DNA from 2 places in the Halpernia sp. GG3 genome. Region 2 is predicted to be linked to the other one. Evidence: riboswitches for the same ligand, from Rfam matches in the RefSeq annotation. Region 2 holds a riboswitch; the other holds the start of a gene.
The links. Region 2 has a riboswitch for S-adenosylmethionine ahead of ACVBED_RS03235 (TonB-dependent receptor plug domain-containing protein). Riboswitches for the same ligand answer to the same signal wherever they lie in the genome.
Positions count from the first base shown of each region.

Region 1: linked by a shared signal. The riboswitch ahead of ACVBED_RS07670 (O-acetylhomoserine aminocarboxypropyltransferase/cysteine synthase family protein) and the one ahead of ACVBED_RS03235 (TonB-dependent receptor plug domain-containing protein) in region 2 are both predicted to bind S-adenosylmethionine.

Region 1 is NZ_JBRIIR020000014.1:34,945-39,975, reverse strand. It holds gene ACVBED_RS07680 (homoserine dehydrogenase) at 1-590, opposite strand, end outside; gene ACVBED_RS07675 (homoserine O-acetyltransferase family protein) at 595-1,557, opposite strand; gene ACVBED_RS07670 (O-acetylhomoserine aminocarboxypropyltransferase/cysteine synthase family protein) at 1,575-2,870, opposite strand; SAM riboswitch class I at 3,002-3,107, opposite strand; gene ACVBED_RS07665 (S41 family peptidase) at 3,416-5,031, opposite strand, start outside.
Region 2 is NZ_JBRIIR020000006.1:464,171-469,201, reverse strand. It holds gene ACVBED_RS03240 (APC family permease) at 1-241, opposite strand, end outside; gene ACVBED_RS03235 (TonB-dependent receptor plug domain-containing protein) at 245-2,677, opposite strand; SAM riboswitch class I at 2,751-2,855, opposite strand; gene gyrB (DNA topoisomerase (ATP-hydrolyzing) subunit B) at 3,109-5,031, opposite strand, start outside.

The DNA.
Region 1 (5,031 bases), on a different contig from region 2:
GAGCGCGCGTCAAATCCTCCAATATCTAAAATCGGATTACTTTCTGCGTAACCTTTTTCCTGTGCTTCTTTTAAAGCTAGTGGAAAACTTAAATCTTCATAAAATATTTTACTCAAAATATAGTTGGTAGAACCATTCACAATTCCTTCCAAAGATTGCAGAAAATCATTATTATAATATTCTTCTAAATTCCTGATAATAGGAATACTGCCACAAACTGCCGCTTCATAAAGAAAAGAAACTTCATACTTTTTCTGTAAATCATATATTTCCTGCAAATGCTCTGCAATCATTTTTTTATTGGCAGAAACAACCGACTTTCCTTTTTCCATCGCTAGTTTTACGATTTCAAAAGCGGCTTCAGAATCATCTATTAATTCTACAACGGTATTGATTTCGTCATCATTTAGAATATCATATTTATCGTAATAAAAGTTATCCGCTGAAATGTTTCGTTGCTTTTCCGGATGTTTGACCACAATTTTTTTAATTTTTGCTTTTAGATTTTTTGCCTGTTGCAAAACCTCATATAAACCGCTTCCAACAACGCCATAGCCAAATAATCCTATTTTTAATTTCTTCTTTTTCATTTTTTTAATTATTCTTATTGTCAACGTTTAATTCTGAAAAAAAATTTAGTAGAACCGTTGCAATTTGTTTTGTTTCTAACAAAAACCCATCATGTCCGTACAATGATTTTATGATTTCTAACTTGGCATTTTTTATGTTTTTTGCTAAATAGCCTTGCTCTGAAATCGGAAAAAGCAGATCACTTTCAACGCCAATAACTAAAGTTTTGGCCGTAATTTTAGACAACGCATTCTCCAGCGAATTTCGCTTTCGACCCAGATTATGACTGTCCATACTTTTAGATAATATCCAGTAACTTTCCTTTGTAAATCTTTTCTTTAATTTTGCACCTTGGTAATTTTGGTAAGTCGCCGCCCGAAAATTTTCTAATTTTTCTTCACTATCCTCTTGGGTTTTTTGAAAGGTTTCATAATTACGGTAAGAAAGCAGCGCAATGGCTCGCGCTGCTTCAATTCCATTTTCACCAGAATTTAATGCCATTCTTTGGGCTTCATTAAACGCAATTCCCCATGCCGAATGCTTTGCATTAGTAGCAATTAGGCACAAATTCTCAATGAAATTTGGATTTATAACCGACCATTCTAAAGCTTGCATTCCACCGAGAGAACCACCAATTAACATATCAATTTTAAAAATTTGAAGAAAATTCGCTAATCTTTGGTGCATTTCTACCATATCTCGAATAGAAATTAGTGGTAATCTTTCTTCAGATTTAAATGAAGTTCCATAACAAGAGCCTAAAATATTTGCACAAATCAGGGTATAATTTTCAGAATTAAATACCTCACTTTTTCCAAATAAACCTTCCCACCAGTCTTCAACATCTGAGTTTCCGGTCAAGGCATGACAAACCCAGATTATTTTTTTCGATGAAGAAAATTCACCAAAAATCTGATAAGCAATGTTAATTTCGGAAATTTTAATACCAGATTCAAGAACAAAATCTTCTGTTTTAAAATGTTTCAATATCTAAATTTTAAAAATTAAATCCCGGCAAATCCGCGGTTGATATCATCTAAAATATCATCTATATGCTCAATTCCTACACTGATGCGAACTTGTCCAGGTTTGATTCCCGCGTGCAATTGTTCTTCTTCAGAAAGCTGCTCGTGAGTAGTAGAAGCAGGATTAATAATTAAAGTTTTAGAATCACCCACATTGGCAACGTGGCTGATTAGTTCTAAACTATTGATGAATTTTATCGCAGATTCTTTTCCACCTTTTATTTCAAAACTTAGTACGCCACCAAAACCATTTTTAAAATATTTTTTTGCATTTTCATGATCGGGGAAACTTGGCAAACCTGGATATAATACTTTTTCAACTTGTGGATGATCTTCCAAAAATTCTGCGACTTTCTGCGCATTTTGAACGGTTCTTTCTAAACGAAGCGATAAAGTTTCAAGACCATGAATTAAAAGAAAAGAATTAAATGGCGAAATAGTTGGACCAAAATCTCGAAGACCTTCTACTCTCGCTTTTATGATGAAAGCAATATTTCCAAAAGAGCCGTTAACACCAAAAACATCAGAAAAAATCAAACCGTGGTAACTTTCTGAAGGCTCAGAAAATTGTGGAAATTTCCCACTTCCCCAATCAAAATTTCCGCCATCTACGATAATTCCACCGATGGAAGTGCCGTGACCGCCGATCCATTTTGTAGCAGATTCTACCACGATATTTGCACCATGTTTTAAAGGTTGAAAAATAAATCCACCCGCACCAAAAGTATTATCAACGATTAAAGGAAGATTATGTTTTTTTGCAACTGCTGCAATTGCTTCAAAATCTGCTACATTTAAACTTGGATTACCGATGGTTTCAACATAGATGGCTTTTGTATTTTCATTGATTTGTTCCTCAAAATCTTGCGGTTCGTCATCTTTTGCAAAGCGGCATTCGATCCCTAATTTTTTAAAAGTTACTTTAAACTGATTAAAACTTCCACCGTACAAATACGGCGAACTCACGAAATTATCTCCAGCCTGAAGAATATTTGTAATTGCTAAAAACTGTGCGGCATGACCAGAACTTGTTGCTAAAGCAGCAACTCCGCCGTGTAGCGCAGCAACTCTTTTTTCAAAAACATCCGTTGTCGGATTCATTAAACGGGTATAAATATTTCCGAATTCTTTTAAACCAAAAAGATTAGCAGCGTGCTGTGCATCGTTGAAAGTATAACAAGCGGTTTGATAGAGCGGAACCGCCCTGGAATTTGTGGTTGAATCTATGGTTTGTCCCGCATGAAGTTGCAATGTTTCAAATTTTAAATTGCTCATATTTTAAATAATTTTATTTTAAATGTTGTGCAACTTATCTTCTGAAAAGCTTACCGAAAGAGCATAAAAAAACTCTTTCGATAAGACGAAAGAGTTTGATATAAATGTATAATTTTTATATTTCTGTTTCTGACTTATCTTTCCCGCCATTGCGAGTTGAATTTTGCACCTTATTTATTTCTAAACAGGTTGCCAAAGTTTCACCGGGTCAATTCCCTCCACTTTTCTAAATAAGTTGCGATGTTTTAAAGAACGTAATTTCTGGTGCAAAGATAGAAAGGTTTTTTAAATCTCCAAATTTTTAATTAAAAAAATTGATAATAATTTAATTTGTTCCCTAACCAATCTCAATGTTGAACATTTGAATAATTCATCCATCTTCATTTTCAAAACTCGGTACCACAAAAATTAGTTTATAATCCGAAATTGATACCGTCTTCATCGTCTTCAAGCTTCAGTTTTTTTAAAGACGCCTTGGCAATATTTCCGCCTACCTACCATCGGCAGGCGGAATTTACTTCTTGGAATATTGTTTTTAGCCGGATTTATTTTTTTACTTCTTTCAACATTTCTTTCACGGCAGCTTCCAATTGTTGGTCTTCGCCGTTCAAAAATTTATTATAATCGTTATTTACCTTAATATCAGGTTCTAGTTGATGATTTTCTGTAGCCTGGGTTTCGCCAGCACCGTAAGTAGCAATCATTGGTATACCGAAATAAATGGTTGGATCTATTTGTGTTTCCCACCAAACTGCGGTTCCGGTTCCTGCAACAGGCATTCCAATTAATTTACCCAATCCTAATTCTTTATATGCATAAGGAAACATAAAAGCATCAGAATAATTGCCTTCACTCATTACTACGCAACTTGGTTTAGTCCATTTATTCATCGGCTCGCCACCTGTAGTGATATTCCCTTGTGGGCGTAAAGTAAAATATTCTTTTCCTCCTAAGAAAGTAACCAAATCATCATGCAACCAACCGCCACCGTTAAAACGAGTATCTACAATTAGCGCTTCCTTCTTCACGTTTTTACCTAAAACTTTATCAAAAGTCACCCTAAAACTTGGGTCGTCCATACTTCTTATATGCACATAACCAACTCTACCACCAGAAAGACTATCCGTTAGTTGGGCCATCTTATCTGTCCAACGTTTGTAAAGTAAAACACCGCTTTCCACACCAACTGATATAGGTTTTACAACTTCGCTAATGGTTTTATTTGTTTTTGGATCGTGGAAATCTATTCTCGTAAAATTACCTTCTTTATGGTTTAGAAAAATTGCCCAATCAACATCAGCTGTTATCTCGTTACCATTTATTTTATCGATGATCATTCCTGCTTTCATCTCGGTTTTCGCTTTATCAAAAGGTCCGGCAGCTATTATATCTTTTACCACCAAGCCGTCACCGCCTTTGGTAACATCATATAATAAACCTAACGCAGCTGTTGCATCAGCATTCATTTTTTTAACTCTGTACCCACCACCTGTATGTGAAGCATTTAATTCTCCCAAAAACTCGCTCAATAAAACTTCAAAATCATAATTGTTATTAATATAGGGAAGAAATTTGCTGTAAGTAGTATGATAACCATCCCAATCTACCCCTTGCAGTTTTGGGTCGAACAGTTTTTTCTTCACCTGTTTCCAGGCATGATCAAACATATATTTCCGCTCTTCAGATGCATTCAATTCCATAGAAGCATCAATTTTCATTGGAGAAACTTTACCGTCATCAACACCTACTTTCATGATGTTGCCACCAGCCAAAACAAACAGATCTTTGCCGTCATTGCTTAATTCCAAACTGCCATCAGTTACGCCCAATTTCGCCAAAACTTTGGTTTCATGGGTACGAGGCATCGTCATCCATAAATCATAACCTTTTTCATACTTTGCTAAATAATATAATTTTTCACCATCTTTTGATAAAGCTACACCACCGATATCAGTAGAGCTGATGGTCAATCTTTTGGTTCTGTTTTCTAAATTTTTAAGATTAGGTTCAAATATAGGTTTTTCTTCTTTTTTTACTAACTTGATCTTTTTAGATTTAACGTCATTTTTATCACCGATTTTAGTACTATCTTTCTTTTCTATTTCTTTTTGTAAATCGAAATCTTCTTTGCTTAGTTGGTATTTATCCCGAATATCTTGAT
Region 2 (5,031 bases):
TACGAGAAAGATAAATATAATCTCCGCCATTTCCTTTGAAAAAAGTGCCTAATTCAGCATAACAAAACGCACCAAAAAGTGCTAAAACGCCACCAATTATCCACAGTAACAATATAGTAAACGTGTTATGCAAATCGGCAACTTGAAATCCTAATGTTGTAAAAATACCCGTCCCTATCATGTTAGAAATCACAATCGCAGCAGCCGTTTTCCAACCAATTTTACTTGGGATCTTACTCATTTTCTAGAAATTATAATTTATCCTTCCGAAGAAATAGGCCCCTAAAGTTCCCATTTGTACCGGTGCATATTTAAACACACCAAAGTAAGAATTTTCATAGATCTGCTTATCCGGGAATACATCAAACACGTTATTAGCACCAATTGTAACATTAATTTTTTTAGTAAAATCATATCCTAAACTTACATCAGTAACTACTTTTGGACTGAATTCTTGTACTAAACCAAAAGGAAAGCCATCTCTGATCACTTTACCAAACATGGTGTTTCTTACCATCAAATTAATTTTGTTAATTTTATAATTCAAACCCAAAGTTGCTTTGGTTTTAGGTGAAAGCGATTCTATAATGTTGATTTGATCGGGTCCAAAATAATCGTTTTGAGAAAGTCCATTTGCTGTTAAACTTGTAGGAAAATGAAAATTGGTAATTTTGGTTTCGTTATAATTTCCTGCCAAATTAATATCTAAAATACCACCACCAATATTCCATTTATAGGTTGCAACTACATCTACACCTTTCGTTTTAGTATCAATCGCGTTGGCAAATAATCTTGCCGCTTCTGCACCATTTTGTGTAATCAAAGAACTACTAATTTGGCTAGTAAGTACAATTCTATCTTTTACCGTTATTAAATAACCATCCACTGTGATAAATAAATTATCCAAAGGTTTCAAAGTAAAACCAAGACTTGTATTAATAGATTTTTCTTGTTTTAATTTATCAAAACCCAATGCTTTTGCAACATCGCTATCATTATTAAAAATTCCTTTATTTACAATCCCTACACCTGTAGTGGAAATATCAGAATAAAAATTACTAAAATATTTCTGTTGTAAAGACGGAGCTCTAAAACCTGAACTTATGCCACCTCTAAGGGCAAAATTTTTCAAAATCTCATACCGCATTGCTAATTTACCATTGATGGAGTTTCCAAAATCTGAATAATGCTCAAATCTAGTAGCCACATCAATATAGAAATTTTTAATATCATAAGATACATCTGCATAGGCTGATAATGAATTTCTATTCTTGGTTAAAGCATTCGCCGGAGAAAAACCTGTGAAAGATTGGGACCCTCCAGTTCCTGAGATATCACTTGTGTTGGTAGAAGAATTGGCAATATTTCCATAGATGTCGTAAGTTGCATAAGATGCAACCTCGCCAGTTTTTATTTGATATTGCTCAAAACGATACTCACCACCAAAAGCAAGATTAATTTTTTCAAATTTTTTGCTGATGTCTAAATTGATCGTATTTTGTAGAAATCCATGAGAACCAGCGTAGAAACTTGTAGGAGATTTTGCACCTAATGACGCGTTGTTAGTATTACTTACGTTATACTCAAAAACGTTGCTCCCAAAAGTATTGCTAAAATCTGCACTCCAATTATTATCGTGGTAGCGTACACCTGCAGATTGAGAAATATCATAAATTTTTGAACCTAAAATTGGTTGAAAACCATTTGGATAAATGGATAAAACTACATTACTAGTTTCGCTTGGCAATCTTCTAAATCCATAACCTTGTCCCTCTTTTATGCTAAATCCGCCAAAAGTATAAACAATAAATTTATCATTTAATTGATATTCTGCATTTAGAAAAAGTTGACCTAATTTAATATGCGCATCTCCCACTTGAAAGTTGAAATAATCTCTTGTTAATCCTCTTTTAGCAATTTCGGCATCATCAGCTGACCTTGCCGCAGCAGGATTATCTGCAAAATCATATGCAAAATTATTCCCAAAAATATCAAGATTATTATTCTGAGTCCGGTTAGTTTTTTGCCTGTCACTCAGTTGCAAAGTAAGATTTATTATACCTTTATCTTTACTAATACTTGCACCATAATTGACACCGGCTTGTAAATTTCCACCATCACTTCTACTGGTTTTTCCGTAGGTAATAGAAGCTGAAGCGCCTTGATTTTTTTTAAGAATAATATTGATGACACCTGCAATGGCATCAGAACCATATTGTGCAGAAGCACCATCTCTTAATACCTCTATTCTATCAATAGCTAAAACAGGAATTGTGCTTAAATCTGTACCCACAGAACCATTCCCAACTGTATTTTGATAATTAACCAAAGAAGTTGTATGTCTTCTTTTTCCATTAATTAATACTAAAACTTGGTCTGGCCCCATACCTCGTAAAGTAACAGGATCAATATGTTCCGTACCATCAGAGGCAGATTGATGCACTGAATTAAACGAAGGAATAATATAATTTAATAAATCTTGCACGGTACTTTGAGGCGCAGATTTTTGAATTTTTGCAACCGAAATAACATCAACTGCGACTGGAGAATTAATTTTAGAACGAGGTAAACCACGATTTCCCACAATCACGACATCCTCAATATCCTTGGTTTTTTCTTGTGCATAAATACTATAGAAAGTTCCTAATAATAAAATAGAAAAAGTAATTTTCTTCATTCCTTAATTTTTAGATTTTTAACGCTAAGTAATAAAAACGAAATATCAAGAAATAATAAAAAAAGTAATTCATATATTATCTTCCCCATTAAAGGGTGGATTTAGCACCATTACACCATAGAAATGTCGGTTGCCAAGGTTTCAAAGGGCCAAATCCCTCCACCTTTCTTGATAAGTCTGCGCAAAAATAAATTATTTTGCAATATAATCCAAATAAGAGAAATATTAAAATTTAAATTTCATATTTGGTCATATAAAATTGAGTGAGAAAAAGGCGATTCATAGGTCATTTAACGTAAAATATTTTAAGAAATTTTTACGAAAAAGCAAATTGTCTTTATATTGAATTTATCAATTTTTAATTTACTCTTAGAACTAAAAAAATCCCAACCATTTTAAGGATTGGGATTAATTATTATCAACAAAAACGCTTAAACATCAATTTTTGCATATTTTGCATTTTTCTCTATAAATTCACGTCTCGGTGGAACTTCATCGCCCATCAACATTGAGAAAACATTATCTGCATCCACCGCATTTTCGATAGTTACCTGTTTTAAAGTTCTGTTTTCAGGATTTAAAGTGGTTTCCCATAACTGCTCTGGGTTCATTTCACCCAAACCTTTGTAACGCTGTACATCAACGCCTTTTCCATCTGGTGAAAGTTTGAAAGTTTCTTCTTCACGTTCCTTTTCATTCCAGGTGTACACTTTTTTATTTCCTTTTTTAAGTAAATAGAGTGGCGGCGATGCAATATAAACATAGCCGTTTTCAACTAATTCCTTCATATATCTAAAGAAAAATGTCAAAATTAAAGTCGAAATATGCGCGCCATCAATATCGGCATCACACATAATGACTATTTTGTGATAGCGTAATTTTTTTATATTTAAAGCCTTAGAATCTTCTTCTGTGCCGACACTTACACCAAGTGCAGTGTAAATATTTTTAATCTCTTCATTATCGTAAACCTTATGAAGCATTGCTTTTTCAACATTTAGAATTTTACCTCTTAAAGGTAAAATCGCTTGAAACAACCGGTCACGACCTTGTTTTGCAGTTCCACCTGCAGAATCTCCCTCGACAAGAAACAATTCACTTTCAGCAGGATCTTTTGAAGAACAGTCAGACAATTTTCCTGGCAAACCACTTCCGCCCATCGGCGATTTACGCTGCACCATTTCGCGGGCTTTTTTCGCTGCTTGCCTCGCTTTCGCCGCTAAAACTACTTTTTGAACGATAATTTTGGCTTCGTTCGGATTTTCTTCCAAGAAATTGGAAAGCATTTCACCTACGATCTTATCAACTGCACTCGCCACTTCAGAGTTTCCTAATTTTGTTTTGGTTTGCCCTTCAAACTGAGGCTCCATTACTTTAACGGAAATAATGGCGGTTAAGCCCTCTCTAAAATCATCGCCTGTCACTTCTACTTTTTCTTTGGCAGGAAGTCCTAGTTCGTCAGCAAATTTTTTCAAAGTTCTTGTTAATGCACGTCTAAAACCTGTCAGGTGAGTTCCACCTTCGTGGGTATTAATATTATTAACGTATGAGTGTAGATTTTCATTGTAAGATGTGTTGTAGCGCATTGCAACTTCCACAGGAATATCGTCTCTTTCACCTTCCATGAAAATTACTTTTTCCATGATAGACTCACGATTTCCATCAATATATTCTACAAATTCTTTTAAACCACCTACTGAGTGAAAAACTTCTGAAGGAAAACTGCCGTCATCTTCAGTCTCACGTTCATCGGTTAAAGTAATTGTAACACCTTTATTTAAATAAGAAAGTTCACGCATTCTTGAAGCCAAAGTGCTGTAATTAAATTCTAACTCATTAAAAATAGAACCATCAGGCTGAAAAAAAACTTCTGTTCCTCTAATATCTGTCGTTCCAATTTCTTTCACATCTGCTAAAGCAGCACCTTTTGAATATTCCTGTTGATGCACTTTTCCTTCTCTAAAAACAGTCGCAACCAATTTTGTAGAAAGTGCATTTACCACAGAGACTCCTACACCGTGCAAGCCACCGGAAACTTTATAAGAATCTTTATCAAATTTACCACCTGCGCCAATTTTAGTCATTACAACTTCCAGCGCAGATTTTTGTTCTTTTTCGTGTAAATCAACAGGGATTCCACGGCCATTATCTTTTACAGAAATACTGTTTCCTTCATGAATTATTACTGAAATAGTATCGCAATGTCCCGCTAAAGCTTCATCAATTGAATTATCTACTACTTCATAAACTAAGTGGTGAAGTCCTCTTAATCCTATATCCCCGATGTACATGGACGGTCTTAATCTCACATGTTCCATTCCCTCTAAAGACTGTATGCTACTCGCGGTATATTG